3 regions of the Nocardioides oleivorans genome follow, and region 1 is predicted to be linked to each of the others. Evidence: predicted binding sites of a transcription regulator. Region 1 holds the regulator's gene; each other region holds the start of a gene.
The links. Region 1 encodes HrcA, which represses chaperone genes, less so after heat shock. Its sites were predicted from a motif close to TTGGCACTCGNNNNNNNCGAGTGCCAA; they were not measured.
Positions count from the first base shown of each region.

Region 1 (7,939 bases):
GGCTGGGTGGCGCTGCGATCCGCGCCCGGGCCGCTGCCGCCTCCGCAGGCCGCGAGCGCGAGGAGGCCCGCGGTCAGCAGCGCGGCCAGCGCCGGGCGACGGTCCATCAGACGAGGCGCTCGGTCATGCCCGACGTGCCGGCGAGCACGTGGAGGTGGGTGTGGAACACGGTCTGCCCGGCACCCGCGCCCGTGTTGGCGATCAACCGGTAGTCGGGGTTGCCCGAGGCCCTGGCGACCTCGTCGGCCAGGCTCACCAGGTGGCCGACGGTCGCGGGGTCCGCCGCCGCGGAGGCTGCCGCGTTCTCGTGGTGGTCGACCGGGATCACGAGGGCGTGGAACGGCGCCTGGGGGTTCAGGTCCTTGATGGCGATCGCGCGGTCGTTGCGCCCGAGCTCGTCGGCCGGGATCTCCCCGGCGACGATGGTGCAGAAGATGCAGGAGTCCGACGTGTCACTCATCACGCCAGCCTAGGGCTCACCGCGGCGGCGTGTAACCGGAAGCACCGCCCGCGCGTCCGACTAGCGTGACCGCCATGAACCTCCCTTCCCCGGTACGACGCTGGGCGGGCGCCACCGCCGTGGTCCTCGCCGGCACCCTCGCGCTGGCTGCGTGCACAGGCGACGGGCAGCGGCCGGTCTCCGACGAGACCACCGAGCAGCCGAGCAGCACCGCGGAGCCGACGCCGACGGGTGGTACGTCGCCGACCGACGAGCCGACCGAGACCCCGACGCAGGCGGAGGGCACGGCCGTACCCGTCTACTACGCCGGCGACGGACCCGACGGGAAGCCGCGCCTCTTCCGGGAGTTCCACCGGGTCGAGGGCGACCCGCTGCTCGAGGCAGCACGACTGGTCGCGGGCAACGGCACGCCGGACGACCCGGACTACCGCACCCTGTGGCCGCAGCTCGAGGTGGCGTCGGTGCAGGCGACCGACGGCGTGCTGCTGGTCGACATCCCGACCGACGCGTTCACCGAGCGACCCGACGGCATGTCGAGGCGGGTCGCGAAGCTCGCGCTCCAGCAGCTCGTCTACACGCTCCAGGGCGTCCACCAGGAGCGGATCCCGGTCGTGATCGAGCGCAGCGAGACCGAGCCGTCGCTCTTCGGGATCTCGACCGAGACCGAGCTCACCGAAGCGAGCGCGCTGAGGACGCTCAACCTGGTCAGCATCACCTCGCCCGCCGAGGGCGCGACCGTCAGCGGGAGCTCGCTCCGGGTCACGGGCGTGGCCAACTCCTTCGAGGCGTCCGGACCGTGCTGGATCCTCCGCGGCCAGGAGGAGCTCGTCGGTGGCGGCTACCAGGCGGAGGCCTGGATGGGCGACCGGCTGTTCCCGTTCGAGGGCGAGCTCTCGCTGGCGGGCATCACCGGCGAGGTGACCCTGCGGTGCGAGACCGACGACCCCACGGGCGGCACCGAGGGTCCCGGCCCGGCGGTCGACACGAAGACGATCACCGTGAGCTGATCCGTCACCAGCCGTCAACCGGGTCGCACCCTCGCGCGTCATCGTGTGTGACCGTCCAGACCAGACCCCGCCGAGGGAGGCCGCCGGTGCCCGAGCACCTCAGCCTCGTCGGCGCCGACGCGGACGAGGCCGTCGAGCAGCTGTACGCCGCCCACTGGCGCCAGCTCGTCCGGCTCTCCGCCCTGCTCGTGCACGACCAGGCCGCGGCCGAGGACCTCGTGCAGGACGCGTTCGTCGCGATGCACGGCAGGTGGTCGCGGCTGCGCGACCCCGACAAGGCACTCGCCTACCTCAGGCAGGCCGTCGTCAACCGGTCCCGCTCGGCGCTCCGGCACCGGGGGGTCGTGGAGCGGCACACGCGATCGACCCGCGCCGCGGACCTCGTCGTCGAGGGCCCGTCTGCCAGCGGCGCCCGCAGCGACGCCGTCCGCGACGCCCTGCGGCAGCTGTCCGAGCGGCAGCGCGAGGTGCTCGTGCTCCGCTACTACCTGGACTGGTCCGAGGCACAGATCGCCGACGCGCTCGGCGTCTCGCGCGGCGCCGTCAAGGCACACGCTTCCCGAGGCAGCGCCGCCCTGCGCGACCTCCTCGGTGACTGGTGGGAGGACCCGTCATGAACGACCAGACCGTCCGGGACCTGCTCCACGAGGCCGCCGACGACATCGAGCCGCGTGACCGGCTCGACGCGATCCGCGCCGCCACCGCGTCCACGTCGGGTGGCCGTCGTACGCACCGGGGCTGGTGGGCCGCCGGCGGCGCCGGCCTGCTCGCCGCTTCCATCGCGACCGCCTTCGCGCTGACGACGGGCGGTGCGCCGCAGTCGACGGGACCTGACCTCGCCGCCCCTCCCACCTCGGGGTCCACCGTTCCCGACGGGGGCACGAGCAGCCCGGTCGCCGTCTACTTCGTGGGCGACACCGCCGCGGGGCCGCGGCTCTACCGCGAGTTCCGAGCCGCCGACCCCGACAGCCGGGTCACCTCCGCCATGGTGGCGGCGCTCCGCGGCGACGCGCTCGATCCGGACTACCGGTCGCTGTGGCCGTCGACCACCGTCTTCCGCGCCTGGTCGACCGGGCCCGACGGCATCACGGTCACCCTCGAGGGTGCACCGGTCGAGCGACCTGCGGGCATGAGCGAGCAGGACGCACAGCTCGCGATGGAGCAGCTGGTGAGGACTGCGCAAGCGCTCGAGGGACAGGGCAGGGTGCCGGTCGACGTCCAGGTCGCGGGCGCGGTGACCGACACGATCCTCGGGGTCACGACGACCACTCCGCTGACCGGCTCCCCCGACGCCGACGTGCTCGCGCCGGTCTCGATCTCCGACCCCGTCGAGGAACAGGTGGTCGGCGACGGGCAGCTGACCGTGCGCGGACGAGCCCTCAGCGAGAGTCGCGTAGTCACGACCCGCATCCAGCGCTGGGAGGGCACCTTCGTCGTCGCGCAGGAGGTGGACCGGCTGCGAGCGGGCAACGACGGCATGCTCGAGTTCACCGCCACCTTCGACCTCACCGACGTGCCCGCGGGCCAGTACGCCGTCGTCTCCACGGTCGAGCACAGCGACGGGACGGTCGACTCCGACACCCGCCGGATCACGGTGATCGACTAGGACCAGCGCGGCGTGCGCGCGAGGAGCGCGGCGACCGCGACGACGCCGGCCGTGGACGTCCGGAGCACCTCGTCGCCGAGGCGCACCGTGACCGCACCGGCGGCCTCGAGCGCCTTGAGCTCTTCGGGGGCGATGCCGCCCTCGGGACCGACGACCACGACGATCCGCCCGGACGCGGGTACGTCGACCGCGCTGAGAGGGGCGGTCGCGTCCTCGTGGAGCACGACCGCGAGGTCGGCCTCGCGCACGACCTCGGCCAGGGAGACGGTGGTCGCGAGCGGGGTCACCGTGGGCAGCCACGAGCGTCGCGACTGCTTGGCGGCCTCGCGGGCGGTGGCCTGCCACCTGGCGTGGGACTTCGCGGCGCGCTCGCCCTTCCAGACGGCGACCGAGCGTGACGCGGCCCACGGCACGACCAGGTCGACGCCGACCTCGGTGAGCACCTCGACCGCGAGCTCGCCGCGGTCCCCCTTCGGCAGCGCCTGGACGATCGTGAACGCCGGGTCCGGCCGCTCGGTCGACTCCACCGAGGCGACCTGCACGGAGAAGACGCGCTTGCCGGTGGCGGCCACCTCGCCGGTGACCGAGGTCCCGAGGCCGTCGGTCAGCACGACCTGCTCGCCCTCGCGGAGTCGTCGTACGGCCACCGCGTGGTGCGCCTCGTCGCCGGTCACCTCGACGACCTGGCCGACGGAGACGCCGGCCAGCGACTCGACGAGGTGGACGGGCAGGGACACCGCTCAGCCCTGGAAGGCGTCGCGCAGCCGGCCGAACATCGACTTGTGCGGCGCCTCGGCCTGGCCGGTCGGCTTCTCCTCGCCGCGGATCGCGGCGAGCTCGCGCAGCAGCTCCTCCTGGCGGGGGTCGAGCCGCGTGGGGGTGTCGACCGAGATGCTCACGATGAGGTCGCCGCGTCCACCGCGCAGGCTCGGCACGCCGAAGCCGCGGATGACCTGCTCGCTGCCGGACTGGGTGCCCGCCCGGACCTCGATGTCGTAGGTCGTCGTGGGCCGCTCGCCCTCGGGCGTCTCGTCGGACTGGGGCAGGTCGGCCTCGAGCAGCGGCAGCGTGAGCTGGGTGCCGAGCGCGGCCGCCGTCATCGGCAGCGAGACCGTCGTGTGGAGGTCGTTGCCGTTGCGGGTGAAGGTCGCGTGCGGCTCGACGTGGATCTCGACGTAGAGGTCGCCGGCCGGCCCGCCACCGGGACCGACCTCGCCCTGTCCGGTCAGCTGGACGCGGGTGCCGTGGTCGACGCCGGCCGGGATCTTCACGGTGAGCGTGCGACGCGTGCGCACGCGGCCGTCGCCGGAGCACTCGCGGCACGGGTCGGGGATGACCGAGCCGTAGCCGCGGCAGGCGGCGCAGGGACGGAGGGTGCGGATCTCACCCAGGAACGACCGCTGCACGACCGCGACCTCGCCCTGCCCGTGGCAGGTCTCGCACGTGGTCGGCGAGGTCCCGGGCGCGGTGCCCTGGCCCTCGCAGGCCTCGCAGCGCAGCGCCGTGTCGACCTTGAGGTCGCGGGTCACGCCGAACGCCGCCTCGGCGAGCGTCGTGTCGAGCCGGATCAGGGCGTCCTGGCCGCGCCGGGCACGCGAGCGCGGGCCGCGGGTCTGGCCACCGGCCGCACCGCCGCCGCCGAAGAACGCGTCCATGATGTCGGTGAACGAGAAGCCCTGCCCGGCACCGCCGAAGCCCTGGCTGAACGCGTCGCCACCACGGTCGTACGCCGCCTTCTTGCCCGGGTCGCTCAGCACCTCGTAGGCGCGCGAGACGTCCTTGAAGCGCTCCTGGGTCTCCGGGTCGGGGTTGACGTCCGGGTGGAGCTGCCGGGCGAGGCGGCGGTAGGCCTTCTTGATCTCGTCGGCGCCGGCGTCACGCGAGACGCCGAGGATCTCGTAGGGGTCCTGGGTCACTGGTTTCCTTCATCGAGGATCCGGGAGACGTAGCGCGCGACCGCGCGCACGGCTGCCATGGATCCGGGGTAGTCCATGCGGGTCGGCCCGACCACGCCGAGAGATCCGAGGTGGAGCTCCTGCGGGCCGTAGCCGGTGGCCACGACACTGGTGGCCGCGAGCTCGGAATAGGGGCCCTCGTGCCCGATGCGGACGGTGAGGGCGTCGACGCCCGACTCCCCCAGCAGCTTGAGCAGCACGACGTGCTCCTCGAGCGCCTCCAGGAGCGGCCGGACGGCGGTGTCGAAGTCGCCGTAGCGGGCGAGGTTGGCGGCGCCGCTCACCGCGACGCGCTCGTCGCTGCGGTGGTCGGACATCGCCTCGCTGAGCACCCCGACCACGGCCCGGGTGACGCCGGCCTGCTCGGGGCGCACGTCGTCGGGCAGCGCGCCGAGCGCCTGGGCCGCGGCGGCGATCTGGACGCCCACGCTGGCCTGGTTGACCGCCACCCGCAGCTCGGCGAGGTCGGTGTCGGCGATCGACTCGTCGAGCTCGACGAGGCGCTGCTCGACCCGGCCGGTGCTGAGGATCAGGATCAGCATCACCCGGGTCGGGGTCAGCGCGACGAGCTCGATGTGGCGGACGGTGGAGCGCGAGAGCGAGGGGTACTGCACGATCGCGACCTGCCGGGTCAGCTGGCTGAGCAGCCGGACCGACTTCTGCACGACGTCGTCGAGGTCGACGGCGCCGTCGAGGAGGGTGGCGATCGCGCGCCGCTCGGCCACGCTCATCGGCTTGAGGGTGGCGAGCTTGTCCACGAAGAGCCGATAGCCCTTGTCGGTGGGCACCCGGCCGGCACTGGTGTGCGGCTGGTGGATGTAGCCCTCGTCCTCGAGCGCAGCCATGTCGTTGCGCACCGTGGCGGGCGAGACGCCCAGCCCGTGGCGCTCGACCAGCGCCTTGGAGCCGACCGGCTCCTCGGTGGCGACGTAGTCCTCCACGATCGCGCGCAGCACGTCGAGCTTGCGGTCGTCGACCATGGAGCCCTCCTCGCTGCTCGGATCGTGGTGCTGGCACTCGTTCGCCCTGAGTGCCAAGCCTACTCGTTCGCCGTAGGGTCGCGGACATGACCGACCCGTCCCCCGACTCCCCACCGCGGTTCACCGAGGTCGCGCCGCGGGTCTGGGTGGCGCACTACGACTGGATGCACGTCAACATCACCCTCGTCGGCGGCTCCGACGGACTGCTGATGGTCGACACGCACGGCTCGGCGGCCCAGGCGCGCGTCGTTGCCGACGACGTACGACGCCTGGGCGCGGGCCCGCTCACCGGGCTGGTCAACACCCACGAGCACTGGGACCACCACTTCGGCAACGCGACCATGGTCGAGCAGTTCGGCGAGATGCCGATCCACGCCACCGGGTGGGCGCGCGACCACGTCGAGGAGTCGGCCCGCAACACCTTCGCCCACTACGAGCAGGCCACCGACCACCCGCGCCGCGAGGAGATCCTCGAGACCACGCTGCACCTGCCGACGGAGACGTTCTCCTCGGCCGTCCAGCTCGACCTGGGCGATCGTGCGGTCGAGCTGATCCACCCCGGGCGCGGGCACACGGCCGGCGACCTCGTGGTCCGCATCCCGGATGCCGACGTGCTGCTCGGCGGCGACCTCGTCGAGGAGTCCGACCCGCCGTTCATCGGCGACGACTCGTGGCCGCTGGAGTGGCCGACGACGCTCGACCTGGCCCTCGGCCTGATGACCGACTCCACCGTCGTGGTCCCCGGTCACGGGCAGGTCGTGGACAAGGCGTTCGTCCAGGACCAGCGCGTCGACCTCGGCACCATCGCCGAGACCATCCGCGACCTCGCCTCGCGCGGCGTGCCCGAGTCGGAGGCGCTGGCCCAGGGCGAGTGGCCGTGGGACCCCGACCTGCTGGTGAGCGCCGTACGCCTCGGCTACGCGCACCTGCCCCGGTCCCAGAAACGACTCCCGCTGGTCTGATCCGTTCACCACGAGTTAGGCTTGCCTTACCTAATCCTCGTGGAGGCGTGATGAACCCGGCCGAAGCCGCCCTGCTGGCCCGCAGCGTGCTGTCCTGCCCCGAAGCGATCACGCTCTGGGTGGGCGAGGCGCACGACACCGTCGAGGACGAGGTCTACGAGGTCACCTGCGACATGCACGGTGCGCCGGTGTTCAGCGCGAGCGACGAGTCCGCCCTCCTCGCGGCCGCCCACGGCGGGTCGGTCGGCATGGTCGAGATCGCCAGCGGCCTCGGCGACCCCGCCTCGGAGCACCGGCGGCTCAGCCTCGTCATGCAGGGCACGCTGGTGCAGCGCGACTCCGGCTGCCGCTGCTGCGGCGACCCCCGCTCGCTCGTCGCGCTCGAGCTGAGCACCGTGTCGTTGCTCAGCGACGAGGAGACCCTCGCCGTCGAGGTCTCCCGCTTCCGCGACCACCGCCACGTGCTCAACCCCGGCTACCTCCAGCGCACCGTCGAGCACGCCAACGAGGCCCACGAGCTCGAGCTGCGCACCGCGATGGCGACCACCTTCGGCGTCCCCCTCCACTCGATGCTGGCCGCGAGCCTCGTGCGGGTCGACCCGTGCGGGGTCGACGTCACCTGGCTCGACGCGTCGGGATCGCACCCGCACCGGCTCGACTTCGTCCGCCCCGTCGCCTCGCCCCAGGAGCTCGGCGCCGCGCTGCGCTCGCACCTGCACGCCGGGATGTGCTGACGGCTCCCACCCACAGGGGGCTGGCCCGGTCCGCCGTACGCCGGTAGGACTGGGGGATGACCGAGAAGAGCGCGACCCAGGACGAGTTCGGCGACACCCCGACGGCGACCAGCGGCACGAGCGAGGCCGACGCGGACCACTCGGGCGACACGGCGTCCCCCGACACGGAGACCATCGGCGGCATCGGTGACGACCAGCTGCCCGAGGACCTCCAGCCGACCGACGACAACCCCCT
Region 1 covers NZ_SDWT01000003.1:200,326-208,264, reverse strand. The annotation lists gene EUA93_RS21695 (hypothetical protein) at 1-107, opposite strand, end outside; gene EUA93_RS19645 (HIT domain-containing protein) at 107-460, opposite strand; gene EUA93_RS19640 (Gmad2 immunoglobulin-like domain-containing protein) at 535-1,467, shown strand; gene EUA93_RS19635 (SigE family RNA polymerase sigma factor) at 1,554-2,084, shown strand; gene EUA93_RS19630 (GerMN domain-containing protein) at 2,081-3,073, shown strand; gene EUA93_RS19625 (16S rRNA (uracil(1498)-N(3))-methyltransferase) at 3,070-3,810, opposite strand; gene dnaJ (molecular chaperone DnaJ) at 3,814-4,989, opposite strand; gene hrcA (heat-inducible transcriptional repressor HrcA) at 4,986-6,008, opposite strand; gene EUA93_RS19610 (MBL fold metallo-hydrolase) at 6,095-6,970, shown strand; gene EUA93_RS19605 (DUF2470 domain-containing protein) at 7,021-7,704, shown strand; gene EUA93_RS19600 (hypothetical protein) at 7,761-7,939, shown strand, end outside.

Region 2 (7,939 bases), on a different contig from region 1:
CTTCCAGTCGATCGCGAAGGTGTGGAAGGTGTCGGCGAACGACCAGCCCTGCGGGTGCACGTACTGGCCCGTGATGCCGGCTCCGCCGGAGTAGCCCGGTCCGTGGATCGTGCCGTGCACGATGTGCGGCTCGTAGCCGACGTTCTCCATGATGTCGATCTCGCCGGCCTGCGGCCACTGGACGCCGGGCAGGTCGCCGCCGAGCATCCAGAAGGCCGGCCAGATGCCCTGGCCGCGCGGGATCTGGATCCGCGCCTCGATCCGGCCGTACTGCGCCTCGAACTTGTCGTTGGTCTGCAGCCGCGCCGAGGTGTAGCCGTCTCCTTCGCGCCTGGCGGTGATGACGAGGTTGCCGGCGCCGTCGAGCGCGGAGTTGGCGCGCGAGTCGGTGTAGTTCTGCAGCTCGGCGTTGCCCCAGCCGCCGGCGCCGAGGTCGTGGCTCCACACCGAGTAGTCGGGTGCGGCGCCGGCCGGGCCGTCGAACTCCTGCTGCCACACCAGGTCGCCCGGCGCGAGCTGGGCGCCGGCGGTGCCGGTGACCGACTCGCGGGCCGGGGTCGCGCCCGACGGGGGTGCGACGGCGGTCGTGGTGAGGGCCGAGGCGGCGAGCGCCAGGGCGAGGGGGGCGGCGTGCGTGCGTGCGAGGTGCCACATGGGCAGACAACTCCTCTGGGAATGGTCCGGGACCCCGAGTGGCCCGGCTCCATTCCTCGACAGTAGGACTGTCAGTGCCGAGGCACCACGACGGATTAGTACGTGCTCCTTACCAACGGCGTGATCGGGATCCGCACGGTCAGGTCGTCGGTCCCCATCCGGATGCGGCCGCGCAGGCCGCTGCCGAGGATGAGGGGCAGCACGGCCGAGTTGTCCGCGGCGGTGCGCACGACGACCTCCGACACGCTGCTCGCCCGGGCCGCGCGGGTGGCCTCGAGCAGGAGCCGCGAGCCGATGCTGCGACGCCGCCAGGCGGGGTCGACCTCGAGCTCGAGGTGCCACGCGCCCTCGTCGTCGGCCGTCCACGAGGCCGACCCGACGGGCGCGCCGCCGACCGTGGCGGTCACCGCGGACTCCGAGGTGGTGAAGACCGGACCGGCGTCGACGGCGGTGTCGGGGTCGGGCACGGCCGGCTGGTCCGACGCAGCGGCCAGGACGTCGGTGACGAGCTCGGCGAGCGCGGTGCCGCGCGCGTGCTCGGCAGCCGTGAACGGCGCCGTACGACGCAGCTGCACCAGCACGTCGCCGATCTCGAGGTCCATCGCGTCGAGCACCGGGTCGAGCTCCGAGCCGACCGGGTCCGCCTCGGCGTCGAAGAGCTGGGCGACCACGTCCGGGAAGCCCGCAGGGTGGGCCAGGATGCTGCGGGCGGCCAGGACGTAGCGCGTCGGCTGGTCGTTGAGCGCCGCCTCGGTGCACGGCAGCACGCTGACCCGGCTGCCGCCGGCCCGCTCGACGAGGTCGGCCAGGTCGGGCAGCTCCCAGTCGTCGGGCGTGCGCAGCACGAGCTCGTCGGTGACCCGGTCGATCCCGGGGAAGACCTGCAGGCCGAGGATGTTCACCCCGGCGGAGCCGCAGGCCGTGGCCAGGTCCGCGAGAGCACCGGGACGGTCCTCCAGCGTCGTACGCACTCTCCACAACATGCCCTGATGATGCCCCAGGGATGTTTCACGAGGTCGTACGACGCGTAACACCGACGTCACACGCAGCAGGCCCGCACCGGGATCCGGTGCGGGCCTGCTGGTCGTTCAGGTGCTGCGTCGAGCGGAGCGGCGGGGGTCAGTGACCGTGGCCGTGCCCGTGGCCGCCACCGGCCGCGGGCTCCTCCTCCTCGGGCTTGTCCACGATGAGCGTCTCGGTCGTGAGCAGCATCGCCGCGATCGAGGTCGCGTTGACCAGGGCCGAGCGGGTGACCTTGACCGGGTCGAGGACGCCCTGGGCGACCAGGTCGCCGTACTCGCCGGTCGCGGCGTTGTAGCCGTTGCCGATGCCGAGCTCGCGGACCTTGGCGGTCACGACGTAGCCGTTCTCGCCACCGTTCTCGGCGATCCAGCGCAGCGGCTCGTCGGCCGCCTTGCGGACCACGCGGACACCGGCGGCCTCGTCACCGGTCAGGCCGAGGTTGTCCTCGAGCACCGACACGGCGTGGATGATCGCGGAGCCACCGCCGGGGACGATGCCCTCCTCGATCGCGGCGCGCGTCGCGGAGACGGCGTCCTCGATGCGGTGCTTCTTCTCCTTGAGCTCCACCTCGGTGGCGGCGCCGACCTTGATCACGCAGACACCGCCGGCGAGCTTGGCGAGGCGCTCCTGGAGCTTCTCGCGGTCCCAGTCGGAGTCGGTGTTCTCGATCTCGGCCTTGATCTGGTTGACGCGGCCGTCGATCTGGCCGGCGTCGCCCGCACCCTCGACGATCGTCGTGTTGTCCTTGGTGATGACGACGCGACGGGCCTGGCCGAGGACCTCGAGGCCGACCTGGTCGAGCTTGAGCCCGACCTCGGGGGCGACGACCTGGGCACCGGTCAGGATCGCGATGTCCTGCATCATCGCCTTGCGGCGGTCGCCGAAGGCCGGGGCCTTGACGGCGGCGACGTTGAAGGTGCCGCGGATCTTGTTGACCACGAGCGTCGAGAGCGCCTCGCCGTCGACGTCCTCGGCGAGGATGAAGAGCGGCTTGCCGGTCGCGATGACCTTCTCGAGGACCGGGAGGAGCTCCTGGATCGAGGAGATCTTGCCCTGGTGGAGAAGGATGTAGGGGTCGTCGAGGACGGCCTCCATCGACTCCGGGTCGGAGACGAAGTAGGCGGAGATGTAGCCCTTGTCGAACTGCATGCCCTCGGTGAACTCGAGCTCGGTGCCCATGGTGTTGGACTCCTCGACCGTGATCACGCCGTCCTTGCCGACCTTGTCGAAGGCCTCGGCGAGCAGGTCGCCGATGTGGCTGTCACGGCTGGAGATCGTGGCGACGGAGGCCATGTCCTCGCGGGACTCGACCTCGCGGGCCGCCTCGCGCAGCGCGTCGCCGACGGCCTCGGCCGCCGCGTCCATGCCGCGCTTGAGGCCCATCGGGTTGGCGCCGGCCGCGACGGCACGGAGGCCCTCGTGAACCATGGCCTGGGCCAGGACGGTGGCGGTGGTGGTGCCGTCACCGGCGACGTCGTTGGTCTTGGTGGCCACCTCCTTGGTGAGCTGGGCACCGAGGTTCTCGAACGGGTCGTCGAGCTCGATCTCGCGCGCGACGGTCACACCGTCGTTGGTGATCGTGGGGGCGCCCCACTTCTTGTCGAGGACGACGTAGCGGCCCTTGGGGCCGAGCGTCACCTTGACGGCGTTGGCGAGGGCGTCGACGCCGCGCTCGAGGCTGCGGCGGGCGTTCTCGTCGAACTCCAGGATCTTGGGCATCTAGGTGCTCCTAGGAAATGTTCATGGGGTGGTTCAGGGCCTGACGTGCCTGGCGCCCGGCCGGCGGCAGTGCGCCGGCCGGGCGGCCAGGTGCGTCAGGAGACGACGGCGAGGATGTCGCGCGCGCTCAGGATCAGGTACTCCTGGCCGGCGTACTTGACCTCGGTGCCGCCGTACTTGCTGTAGATGACCTTGTCGCCCACCGCGACGTCGAGCGGGACGCGGTTGCCGTTGTCGTCGATGCGACCGGGACCGATCGCCACGACCTCGCCCTCCTGGGGCTTCTCCTTGGCGGTGTCCGGGATGACCAGGCCGGAGGCCGTGGTCTGCTCGGCTTCGAGCGTCTGGACGACGATGCGGTCCTCGAGGGGCTTGATGTTGACCGACACTTCGGATCAACCTCCACTTTCTCTGCAACGAGATTCTTCAGGACGTGGGCTCACGGTCCGGCGGCACGCCGTCGCGGGGGTCGTGCCAGGCTCGCGAGCATTGGCATTCTCAGGGTGAGAGTGCCAGAACAGACGCTAGCACTCACCCCGAGCGAGTGCCAGACAGAGGCCGGCAGGGGCGGTTGCGGGTTCCCTGACAGGATGCCCCCGTGGAGATCGGGACGCTGGAGTGGCTGCGCACCAACGACGGTGGTCGGCTGCTGGTCCACGCCGCCCAGGCCTGGGTCGACCACCCGCGAGACCCGGTGCGGGTCGCGAGCGTCGTACGACGTCTCGAGCCCGACCCCGAGAAGGCGGCCGCGGCCACCACGCAGGTCCAGCTGCGCGAGAAGGCCGTCGCCAAGTTCGGCGAGGACGCACGGCTGATGTTCTTCACCCCCGATGCGCTCGAGCAGGCCACCCGGGCCCGCGTCGCCGACCACCGCGCGGCGCGCCTGGCCGCCGCGATCCCGGGCGGCAGCGTGATCGACCTCGGCTGCGGCATCGGCGGCGACCTCCTCGCCTTCGCGCGCGCCGGCCTCGTCGCGGCGGGCATCGACCAGGACCCGGTCCGGGTCGCGATGGCCGCCGCCAACCTCGAGGTGCTGGGCCTCGCGGGAGCCGTCCAGGTCGGCGACGCGACCACGATCGACCCGAGCGGCTTCGGGGCCGCCTTCGCCGACCCCGCCCGCCGCGGCGGCCGGGGCCGGGTCTTCGACGTCGAGGGCTGGACGCCGCCGTGGCCGTGGGTGCTCGACCTGCTGACCCGGCGCTCCCTGGTCAAGGTCGCCCCGGGCATCGGCCACGACCTCGTCCCGCCGGGCGCCGAGGCGGAGTGGGTCAGCGACGGCGGCGAGGTCAAGGAGGCCGTCATCTGGTCGCCGGGACTGTCGACCACCGACCGGCGGGCCACCGTGATCGGGGAGGGCGGGCTCGCCACGCTCACCGACGAGGACGCCCCGCCGCTGGGAGCGGACGGCGTCGAGGTCCGCGAGGTCGGGGCCTTCCTCTACGAGCCCGACGGCGCCGTGATCCGGGCCGGGCTGGTCACCGCCGTGGCCGCCGGCGTGGGCGGCGGGCTCGTCGACGAGCACATCGCCTACGTCACCGGCGACGCCTCGTTCCGTACGCCGTTCGCGCGGGGCTACCGCGTCGTCGAGCACCTCCCCTACCGCGAGAAGCAGCTCAAGGCGGCCCTCCACGAGCGCGGCATCGGTCGGCTGACGATCAAGAAGCGTGGCGTGCAGGTCGTGCCGGAGGAGCTGCGCAAGCGGCTCGCGCTGAAGGGTGACAACGAGGCGACCGTGGTGCTCACGCGCGTCGCCGGCCAGGGCACGGCACTCCTGGTCGAGCCGTTCTAGCGGACCTCAGCACCCGGTCCGGGCGACCCCGGCGACCTTGACGGGGAGCTGACCGGGGGCCGACGCCCGGCCGAGCAGCACCTCGACCAGGGCCTGCATCGCGGCGGGGGTGTCGCCGTACGTCGCGATCCGCGTCGGCGCACCCACCCGGCCGAGCACCCACGGGGTGTCGGTGGCGACGGCGATCGTGCCGTCGACCGGGGCGTCGTGGTAGCCGGTGAACCCGACCTGGGTGCCGGCCGCGACCCGGGCGTCCTCGCGTGCGGTCCAGCGACCGAGCCGGAGCTCGCGCATCGCCTCGGCCTTCCTCCACGCCTTCACGCGCTTCCTGAAGTGCTGCTTGCCCTCGTGCTTCTTCCGTTCCGGCCGCGGTGCGGCCAGGGCCAGCCGGGGCGGCGGGGACCGGCGGAGGAGGACGGACAGCCCGGCCTGGCTCGCTGCGGCGGCGAAGCTGGAGACGGCGCCGGGGTCGCCGTAGGGATGGACCGCGTCCTCGACCAGCCGACCGGTGCACGGACCGTCGGTGACGGTGATGGCCGCGTTCGACAGCGCCCTCGACGCCACCTGGGCCGAGCCGACGGGCGCGCCCTTCGCGCCGTCGAGGTGGAGGAGGAGCGCGATCTGGCGCGCCGCGGACTGCTCGAGGCGCTCGCGGCTCAGCGCGCCGGCCCGCACCGCCCTCACCAGCGCGGCGCGGGCCACGGCGGGCGACGCCGGCATCAGGAGCACGTCGGCACCCGCCCTCATCGCACGGACGGCGATCTGGCCGGGGTCGCGGCCCTTCGTCACGCCGGTCATCTCCAGCGAGTCGGTGACGACGAGGCCCTCGAAGCCGAGCTCGTCACGCAACAGGCCGGTCGTCACCTTCCGCGACAGGGAGGAGGGCATCCGCGGGTCCACGGCGCGTACGTCGATGTGCCCGACCATGACCGCCGGCAGGCCGGCCTCCGCGGCGGCGCGGAACGGCACCAAGTCGCCGGCCTCGAGCTCCTCCAGCGACTTCGTCTGGACGGGGAGGGTGAGGTGGCTGTCGGCAGGGACGGAGCCGTGGCCGGGGAAGTGCTTGATGACGGGCAGGACGCCCGCCTCGTCGAAGCCGGCTGCTGCGGCGACCACCTGCTCGGCGACGGTCGCCGGACGCGACGACGCCGAGCGCGACCCGATGGTCGGGTCGCCGGGCCCGGAGGTCACGTCGGCGTCGGGCGCGAAGTCGACGGTGAAGCCGAGCCCGCGCAGCTCGCCCCCGCTCGCGGCGTACGCCTGCTGCGTCAGTGCCGGGTCGGCGGCGGCACCGGAGCTCATGAAGGCCGGGAACCTCGTCGCTGCTCCGCGCAGCCGCTCGACCACGCCACCCTCCTGGTCGACGCCGAGGAACAGGGGGTAGGTCCGCTTGACCTGCCGGGTCAGCTTGGTGTTCACGGACTCGATCTGGGCCGCCGAGGCGACGTTGGAGTCGAAGGCGATGACCCCGCCGAGGTGCAGGTCGCGCACCATCCGCACCGGCGCCGCCGTACCGCTCCAGTCGGCCACGATCACCTGGCCGGCGAGGTCCGGCAAGCGCATCCTGCCCACGATCCGGGCGGCCCGGTCGAGCTCGGCGCGGTCGGGCCCCCAGCCCTCCGTGAGCCCGAGCTCCTCGGACGGCGACTTCGGTGCCTCTTGCGCGCTGGCAGCCGCCGCGCTCTCGCCTGCGGGCGAGTCGTCGGCCTCTCCCCCACCGTCAGCCGCACCGTCGCACCCACCGAGGCCGACGACCAGCGCGACGGTCGCGAGCAGCGCGGTCAGCCGGCTCGTCGAGTGGGAACGCATCAGGTCATGGTGGCACGGCCCGGTGAAGGCCCGGCGTCAGCGCCCGTGGCGGTCGACCCGCTCCCACGGCCACGCATCGGCGAGCCATCCGGCAACGGCGGCCGCCAGTGGCCCGTCGAGCTCCGCCCGGTCCGCACTCACCCACGACCGCACCTGCGCGTCGTGGTCCGGGTCCTTGCTGGGGTAGACGTAGACGCAGCCGATGACCTGGTCCGTGCCCGGGTCCAGGACCGTGAAGGTGAACCCGGTCCGCTCGACGAAGTCCTGCGCGTGCCGGGTCAGGTCCGACAGGTTCTCCTCGGCGCTCATCCCCTCGAGCGGCGGCCAGCTCCACTTCTCGAACCCGGTCGTGGCGCGGATGTGCTCGATGCTCGAGGTCCACGCGGCCAGGTCCGACGCATTGTGCTGCGGCCCGAGCGGCTCCAGCCGGAAGCCCTCGCCGACCAGCTCCCGCGGAGGCTCGAACCCCTCCGGCACGAACCCCTCGCCCACCTCGTCGCTCGCCATCTCCCGACCCTAGCGCCGACAAGCCGCCGGCACCGGGCACCCGCGTCTCCGACACCGTCTCCGGCACCCCCTGACTCCGGCCGCTGGCCCCTGAGTCCCCAGGAGACTCAGGTCGCATCGCGCGCGATGAGCAGCGACCCTCCCCGACCCTCCCCGCCATTCCCCGCCGCGCTCGGCCCTGAGTCCCTCGGAGACTCAGGATCCAGCGCGCGAGCGGCAGGGCGGCTGCGCCGGCGCGGCTGCGCAGGGCTCGGCAGGGTGGCCACCTGGGCCGGCCCGGCCTGTGGACGACGCGAGGCTGTGGACGACGGAGGAGGTCTTGTCGGTGGTGGCGTCTGTGCTCGGTGGACGAGGTTCACACGACGACACGAGGACGGGATGGCATGTCGACAGTAGTGATGCGGGGGCCGGCCACGACGCGGCTCCGGACCGGGCCGG
Region 2 covers NZ_SDWT01000001.1:462,593-470,531, forward strand. The annotation lists gene EUA93_RS02180 (glycoside hydrolase family 16 protein) at 1-654, opposite strand, end outside; gene EUA93_RS02185 (GNAT family N-acetyltransferase) at 750-1,637, opposite strand; gene groL (chaperonin GroEL) at 1,774-3,396, opposite strand; gene groES (co-chaperone GroES) at 3,492-3,785, opposite strand; gene EUA93_RS02200 (class I SAM-dependent methyltransferase) at 3,995-5,185, shown strand; gene EUA93_RS02205 (glycoside hydrolase family 3 N-terminal domain-containing protein) at 5,192-6,994, opposite strand; gene EUA93_RS02210 (GNAT family N-acetyltransferase) at 7,031-7,501, opposite strand; gene EUA93_RS02215 (helix-turn-helix domain-containing protein) at 7,885-7,939, shown strand, end outside.
Region 2: groES (co-chaperone GroES) is a predicted target of HrcA. The motif match lies at 3,921-3,947, and genes of this name have one in related genera.

Region 3 (7,939 bases), on a different contig from region 1:
ACATCCAGTGGGTGATGATCTACTCGGCCAACACGGCGGGGTTCCCCGGCTCGGGCACCAGCATCCCGGACAACTGCACGGCCAAGTGCGTGAAGTACGTGTGGGACGCCGGCCTGAAGAAGTTCCGCTACTCCAGCGGTTCGTGGACCTCCGCCACGGTCAACGCCTGCCTCAACGACGACAACCGTGAGTCCGTCGGGGTGGCCCTGCGCGCCAACCACAACTGGATGACCGGACTGGTCAGCGGGCTGATGGGCGGCAACAAGGTGATGACCGAGCGCACGGTGATGCAGTTCGAGCCGCTCACCCAGGACAGCTGCAAGCCCGGAACCCCCAATGCGCACAGCTGATCGGACTTCTGCGATGCCGTTCTCCAGCAGGCTGAGGCGCCGGCGCGACGATGCCGGTGCGATCGCCATCATCGTCGCGATGTTCTTCGCCTTCATCGCGGTGCCGCTGAGCGCCCTCAGCATCGACGTCGCGCGTCTGTACGTCGAGCTGGAGCGCGTGCAGGCCGCCGCGGACGCGGCGGCCACGGCGGGCGTCACGTACATGCCCGACGACTTCACGAGCGCCAAGGCACGCGCCCTGGACATCGCAGCCGACAACGGCTTCCCGAACTCGGGCTCGACCTCGGTCGTCGTGACCGCCGGCGAGAAGCCGACGCAGCTCAAGGTCACGGTTTCGTCGACGGTGAAGAACTCGTTCGCCAAGAACTTCGGCGTCGGCCAGTCGACGATGTCCCGGTCGGCGGTGGCCGACTTCAACGGCCCGGCTCCCATGGGCAGCCCCTGCAACGCCTTCGCCAACGTCCCCAACGGCACGACCGTCACCACGGGTGCGGGCGTGGTGCCGGCCGGCTACGGACCCGTCGCCTCCGGCATCTTGGTCCCCGCGCCTGCCACCTGCCCGACCGAGCCCGACTTCTGGGGCGCGATCTCCGGACCGGACGTCTACAAGGACGAGGGCTCCGAGTTCGAGGCTCGCTGGTGCAAGGGCGGCGAGGTCGGCTGCACCGGCGGCAAGAACGACGAGTTCGACAGCCGCGGCTACATCTACCTGGTGCGCATCGGGGCGTCCGCCGTGGGCCGTCCCATCGACCTGCAGCTCTACGACCCGCAGTTCACCGGCACCGGCCTGCGCTGCGCCGACGGCCCGTCCGGCACGGCGATCTCGGGGGCGAACTACAACGACTACACCCCGACCGACTCCGCGGACCGCTACGGCAAGACCACCAACTCGTTCTGCGCCGGCGACGACGGCAGCAACACGTCGTCGTACAACGGCAACACCGAGTACGGCACGATCACGTCCTTCGGCCTGCGAGCCCCGGTCGACACCCTCGACCCCTACACCGCGCCGCCGATCACCTCCTGCGTGAAGCAGTACCCGGGCTGGCTCCCGAGCTCCTACACGCGCAACACGTTGCGCAAGGACTCGGGCAGCTACAACGACAAGCTGGCACGGGTCTTCCACCAGTGGACCTCGCTGTGCACCTTCACCCCGTCGAAGGCCGGCGACTACTACCTCCAGGTGCGCAGCAACGTCGCGCTCGGCGGCACCGAGACGAACGGCGTCTACTCGGGCAACATGAACGTCTTCAACCAGGCCGGGGACAACACAGCCGTGCGCGGCACCGGCAAGAACCACTTCGCCGTCCGGGCGATCTCGACCGCGCCGGCCGGTGGCGTCTCCGTCGCCGCCTTCGAGCGGATGCGCATCTACGCCAACGCGACCGGCGCCGAGACCGAGTTCAACCTGCTGCGCGTGCCGCCGGCGGCGGCGACCAAGACCCTGCTCATCACCTTCTTCGACGTCGGTGAGGGTGCGGGCAGCGGCGGGACGGTGAAGATCGTGAAGCCGACCGACAGCAACCTGCCGACCAACATCGTCGGCTGCGTTGGTGCGGGAGTGAAGGACGGCAACCTCTCCAACTGCGAGGTCACCGGCATCACGTCCGCCAACTACAACGGGCAGCTCCAGACGATCCGGGTGCCGATCCCGAGCACGTACACGTGCACGGTCGCGAGCACCGGCGGGTGCTGGTTCCGGGTCTCGGTGAAGTTCGGCTCCGGCAACGCCGTCAACGACTCTACGACCTGGACCGCCAAGATCGTCGGCGAGCCCGTCCGCCTCATCGAGTAGTCCCGACTTCCACCGCGTGGACGCCGCTCCGGACCCCCGGGGCGGCGTTTGCACTCTCCGGTGTCGAGTGCTAAACATGACGCTGGCACTCTCGTCATGAGAGTGACAGCGACCCCAGGTGACGCTGAGGTCCGCAGAAGCCGACGTGAATGGATCGCCGGCGGAGCGGATCGTCCGTCGCGGGCAGCCCAGCTGGTGGCCGCACACACAGACTCACGTCGATAGGAATCGCACGCGATATGGCCAAGCTGATTGCTTTCAACGAGGAGGCCCGCCGCGGCCTCGAGCGGGGTATGAACACCCTCGCCGACGCGGTCAAGGTCACCCTCGGCCCCAAGGGCCGCAACGTCGTCCTGGAGAAGAAGTGGGGCGCCCCCACGATCACCAACGACGGTGTCTCGATCGCCAAGGAGATCGAGCTGGAGGACCCCTACGAGAAGATCGGCGCCGAGCTGGTCAAGGAGGTCGCCAAGAAGACCGACGACGTCGCCGGTGACGGCACGACGACGGCCACCGTTCTGGCCCAGGCCATGGTCCGCGAGGGCCTGCGCAACGTGGCTGCCGGCGCCAACCCGATGGGTCTCAAGCGCGGCATCGAGGCCGCCGTCGCCGCCGTGTCCGAGCAGCTGCTCGCCATGGCCAAGGACGTCGAGACGAAGGAGCAGATCGCCTCCACCGCCTCGATCTCCGCCGCTGACACCACCGTCGGCGAGATCATCGCCGAGGCGATGGACAAGGTCGGCAAGGAAGGCGTCATCACGGTCGAGGAGTCGAACACCTTCGGGCTCGACCTCGAGCTCACCGAGGGCATGCGGTTCGACAAGGGCTACATCTCGGCCTACTTCGCCACCGACCTCGAGCGCATGGAGGCCGTGCTGGAGGACCCCTACATCCTCATCGCCAACTCCAAGGTGTCGACGGTCAAGGACCTGCTCCCGCTGCTGGAGAAGGTCATGCAGTCCGGCAAGCCGCTGCTGATCATCGCCGAGGACGTCGACGGCGAGGCGCTGTCGACCCTGGTCGTCAACAAGATCAAGGGCACCTTCCGCTCCGTCGCCGTCAAGGCGCCGGGCTTCGGTGACCGTCGCAAGGCCATGCTCCAGGACATCGCCATCCTCACCGGTGGCCAGGTCATCTCCGAGGAGGTCGGCCTCAAGCTGGAGTCCGCCGGTCTCGAGCTGCTCGGCCAGGCCCGCAAGGTCGTCATCACCAAGGACGAGACCACCATCGTCGAGGGTGCCGGCGACAACGGCCAGATCGAGGGCCGGGTCAACCAGATCCGCGCCGAGATCGAGAAGTCGGACTCCGACTACGACCGCGAGAAGCTCCAGGAGCGCCTCGCCAAGCTCGCCGGCGGCGTGGCCGTCATCAAGGTCGGCGCGGCCACCGAGGTCGAGCTCAAGGAGCGCAAGCACCGCATCGAGGACGCTGTCCGCAACGCCAAGGCTGCGGTCGAGGAGGGCATCGTCGCCGGCGGCGGCGTCGCGCTCGTCCAGGCTGCTGCCACCGCGTTCGACAAGCTCGACCTGTCGGGCGACGAGGCCACCGGCGCGAACATCGTCCGCGTCGCCACCTCGGCCCCGCTGAAGCAGATCGCCATCAACGCCGGCCTCGAGGGCGGCGTCGTGGCGGAGAAGGTCGCGAACCTGGAGCCGGGCCACGGCCTGAACGCCGCGACCGGTGACTACGTCGACATGATCGCCACCGGCATCATCGACCCGGCCAAGGTCACCCGCTCGGCCCTGCAGAACGCTGCGTCGATCGCCGCGCTGTTCCTCACCACCGAGGCCGTCGTGGCCGACAAGCCCGAGAAGGCCGCTGCCATGCCCGGCGGCGACATGGGCGGCATGGGCGGCATGGACTTCTGATCCGTCCTCCCACCAGCACCACCAGCGAGGCTCCCGCTCCGGCGGGGGCCTCGCTGCCATTTCACGCCGAGATGTTCGGTACGACGCGGATGTAACCAATTCGCGTACCGAGACGCCCGTCACGTCCTAGGCTCCACACGCTGCGCTGCCATCGGGGTGGGCGCACCGTCCTGTGGGAGTCACCTACCTTGCGTTCACTCATGCCTGCGCGCCTCAGCGGCCGCACCGTTCCCGCCCTGCTCGTCGCAGGCGCCCTCGTGGTCTCGGCCGGTGTCGGCGGCGCGACCGCCGGCGCCCTCATCACCGGCCGGGACATCAAGGACAAGTCCGTCACCGCGGCCGACATCCAGGACCGCACGCTCGGCACCAAGCAGCTGAGCGAGGAGGCCGTGAACAGCCTCAAGACCGTCTGGAACTCCGGCGTCGGCGCGCCGTCGGCCGAGGACGGCACGACGAACAACTGGTACCTCGACACCGCCACCGGCGACACCTACAAGAACACCCGCAAGGGCTGGGAGTTCCGGGTCAACATCATGGGCGCCACCGGTGCCCCCGGCGCCGTCGGCCCGCAGGGTGTCGCCGGCGCCAAGGGCGAGACCGGCGAGACCGGCGCCACCGGAGCCACGGGCGCGACCGGCGCCAAGGGCGACAAGGGCGACAAGGGCCTGACCGGCGACAAGGGCGACAAGGGCACCACGGGCGACACCGGTGCCACGGGTGCCACGGGCGCCACGGGCGCCACGGGCGCCACGGGCGCGGCCGGCAGCAGATGGCTCCAGGGCACCGCCGCCCCGACCGCCGGCGACGGGGTCGTCGGTGACTGGTACCTCAACACGACCACCTGGGACGCCTCCGAGAAGACTGCCTCCGGCTGGTCCGTGCGGGTGAACCTCCGCGGCCCGATCGGTCCCAAGGGCGACACGGGTGCCACGGGCGCGGCCGGTGCCGCCGGCGCCACCGGTGCCACCGGTGCCACCGGTCCCGTGGGACAGGCCGGCACGAACGGCACCAATGGCAGCAACGGCGCCACCGGTCCCCAGGGGCCTGCCGGGCCGATCGGTGCCACGGGCCCCCAGGGTCCGGCGGGACCGACCGGGGCCACCGGTCAGCAGGGCCCGGCCGGTGCGTCGGGTGCCGGCGGGGCAGTCCTCAAGGACGTGAACGGCGTCGTCCTGGGCACGATCCTGTCCGCCGGCTCGCCCTCGGCCGGCAGTGGTGTGGCCCAGTACAGCCGGGGCGTGCTGATCAAGACCTCGACCGGGTACATCATCAACGTCGGCTGGGACGGCTCCGCCTCCAAGGGCCAGCTCTACTACTCCGGCAGCTGCACGGGCGACGCGTACTGGAACGCGGGCAACTCCACGCCCCAGACGATGTACGGCAAGAGCGCGGTCTACTCCCACTCGCTCAACCAGTGGATGGTCGTCGCGACGGTCGTCAACGGCTTCGCCACCTCGGCCGCCATGCCGGCCGTCGGCGGGTTCGACAACTCCGGCCAGAGCGGGTGGAGCTGCAGCGCCCCGACCCAGACGCCCACGCAGTCGGCGTGGAAGATGCGTGCGTCGACGACCGCCGAGCTGGGCCTGCCCACGATGTCGGGCAACCAGTTCGCCGTTCCCCTGACGATCGGCTGACACCGGCAGCAGGCTGACCTACCAGCAGGGCCCCCGCTCCGGCGGGGGCCTTGCTGGCGTCCCGGCACCGACGTCCCCCATTTTGGGTACGGCGGGGTCCTCGGAGTCCTAGGCTTCTCACGCTGCGCCGCCATCCGGGTGGCCGCACCTGACTCTGGGGGTCATCCATCGTGCGTTTCTCCATGCCCTCGCGCCCCAACGGCCGCGCCGCCTCCGCCCTGCTCGTCGCAGGTGCCCTCGTGGTCTCCGCCGGTGTCGGCGGCGCGACCGCCGGTGCGCTCATCACGGGCCGGGACATCAAGGACAAGTCCATCACCGGCGCGGACATCAAGAACCGCGCCCTCGACACGCACCACCTGAGCTCCGAGGCCGTGGACACCCTCCGCACCAGCTGGAACTCGGGCACGGGCGCCCCGAAGGCCTCCGACGGGGCGACGAACAGCTGGTACCTCGACACCGCCACGGGCGACGCGTACAAGAACACGCCGCGCGGCTGGGAGTTCCGGGTCAACATCATGGGCGCCACCGGTGCCCCCGGCGCGGTCGGTCCGCAGGGCGTGCAGGGTGCCAAGGGCGACACCGGCGCGAAGGGCGACAAGGGCGACACCGGTGCGACCGGCGCCCAGGGTGCGACCGGTGCCCAGGGCGCGACGGGCGCCCAGGGCGCGACCGGTCCCCAGGGTGCGACGGGCGCCCAGGGTGCGACCGGAACCACCGGCGCGGCCGGCAGCAAGTGGCTCCAGGGCACGGCAGCACCCGCCGCCGGCCTCGGCACCGTGGGCGACTGGTACCTCAACACCGCGACGTACGACGCCTACGAGAAGACGGCCAGCGGCTGGACCCCGGTGGTCAACCTCCGCGGTCCCGTCGGCCCGAAGGGCGACACCGGAGCCACCGGAGCCGCGGGGGCCCAGGGCCCGCAGGGCACCGCCGGCACCACCGGTGGCACCGGCGCGACCGGCGCGACCGGACCGCAGGGTCCCCAGGGGGCTACGGGCGCCACCGGACCCCAGGGTCCGCAGGGTCCTCAGGGCCAGCAGGGGCCGCAGGGCACTGCCGGTGCGAACGGTGCCACGGGCGCGCCGGGCGGCCTGACGTTGAAGGACGGGGCGGGCAACACGCTGGGCAGGGTCACCTCGATCGACTCCTACGGTGTCGGTTTCATGAGCTCCACCGGTTACCTCCTCTACGCGGGCTGGGACGGCGAGACCTACCCCGCACAGATCTACTACACGACGGCGTGCGGCAACACGGCCAGCGGGCAGGCCTACCTCAACGACGGCGGCGAGGGCGGGCTGGCCCACATGGCCAAGGCCGTCTCGTTCAGCAACAGCCGCAACGCCTGGATGGTGCCCAGCTCGGTCGCCAACGGTTACGCGACCTCCGGTCCCTTCACGTCGCAGAGCCTCGACAACCCGGACTGCGGGACCAACGCCGGCCCGCGCAGCGGTTGGCTGCTCAGGACGGCGACGACCAGCGAGCTCGGACTGCCGGCAAGCGGGTCGCAGGTCAACAAGTTCGCGGTGCCGCTCACGACCGTCTCCAACTGACCACCAGCTCCACCAGCTCCACCAGCAGGGCCCCCGCTCCGGCGGGGGCCCTGCGCCCATTTCGGGCACGCGGTAGAAACGTCGCATGCGCCTTCCCGTGCCCGGCCCCCGCGACGTCCTCTCGGCCTTCGAGCGGGGCACCGACCAGATCGAGGCCCTGGTCGGGGCGGTGCCCAGGGTGCTGGCGCTGCTCGACGACGCCGAGCGCCTCATGGTGCGCGCCTCGGCGGCGATCGACCGGGTCCGGGAGGTCACCGAGTCCGCGCACGTGGTGGTCGTGCGCACCAGCGGCGTGGTGGACGACGCCGACGCGCAGGTGGCACGCATCACGGGCCTGCTCGACACCTTCGAGCCCTCCCTGACCCGGCTGCAGCCCACGCTCCAGACCCTGGCCGACACCACGTCCCCCGAGGAGGTCGCCGCCCTGGTGGGCCTCGTCGACCATCTGCCCGCCCTGACCGAGCAGGTCGAGCGCGACCTGCTCCCCGTGCTGACGACCCTCGGCACCGTGGCGCCCGACCTGCACGACCTGCTCAACGTCTCGCGCGAGCTCAACGAGATCCTCGGCAAGGTCCCCGGGATCGGGCGGCTCAAGCGCAAGGTCGAGGAGGAGGACGAGGAGATCGAGGCCGCCGCTCCCTGACCTCGTCGGGAGGGAACGCCACGACGTCGTCCTGCGTCCAAGGGCATGTGGCACGGTGAGGACACCGGCCCGATCCACCAGGAGGAATCGTGAACACCA
Region 3 covers NZ_SDWT01000001.1:600,989-608,927, reverse strand. The annotation lists gene EUA93_RS02920 (TadE family protein) at 1-350, shown strand, start outside; gene EUA93_RS02915 (pilus assembly protein TadG-related protein) at 364-2,145, shown strand; gene groL (chaperonin GroEL) at 2,385-4,013, shown strand; gene EUA93_RS22135 (collagen-like domain-containing protein) at 4,214-5,647, shown strand; gene EUA93_RS02900 (collagen-like protein) at 5,830-7,197, shown strand; gene EUA93_RS02895 (hypothetical protein) at 7,283-7,840, shown strand; gene EUA93_RS02890 (hypothetical protein) at 7,930-7,939, shown strand, end outside.
Region 3: groL (chaperonin GroEL) is a predicted target of HrcA. The motif match lies at 2,228-2,254, and genes of this name have one in related genera.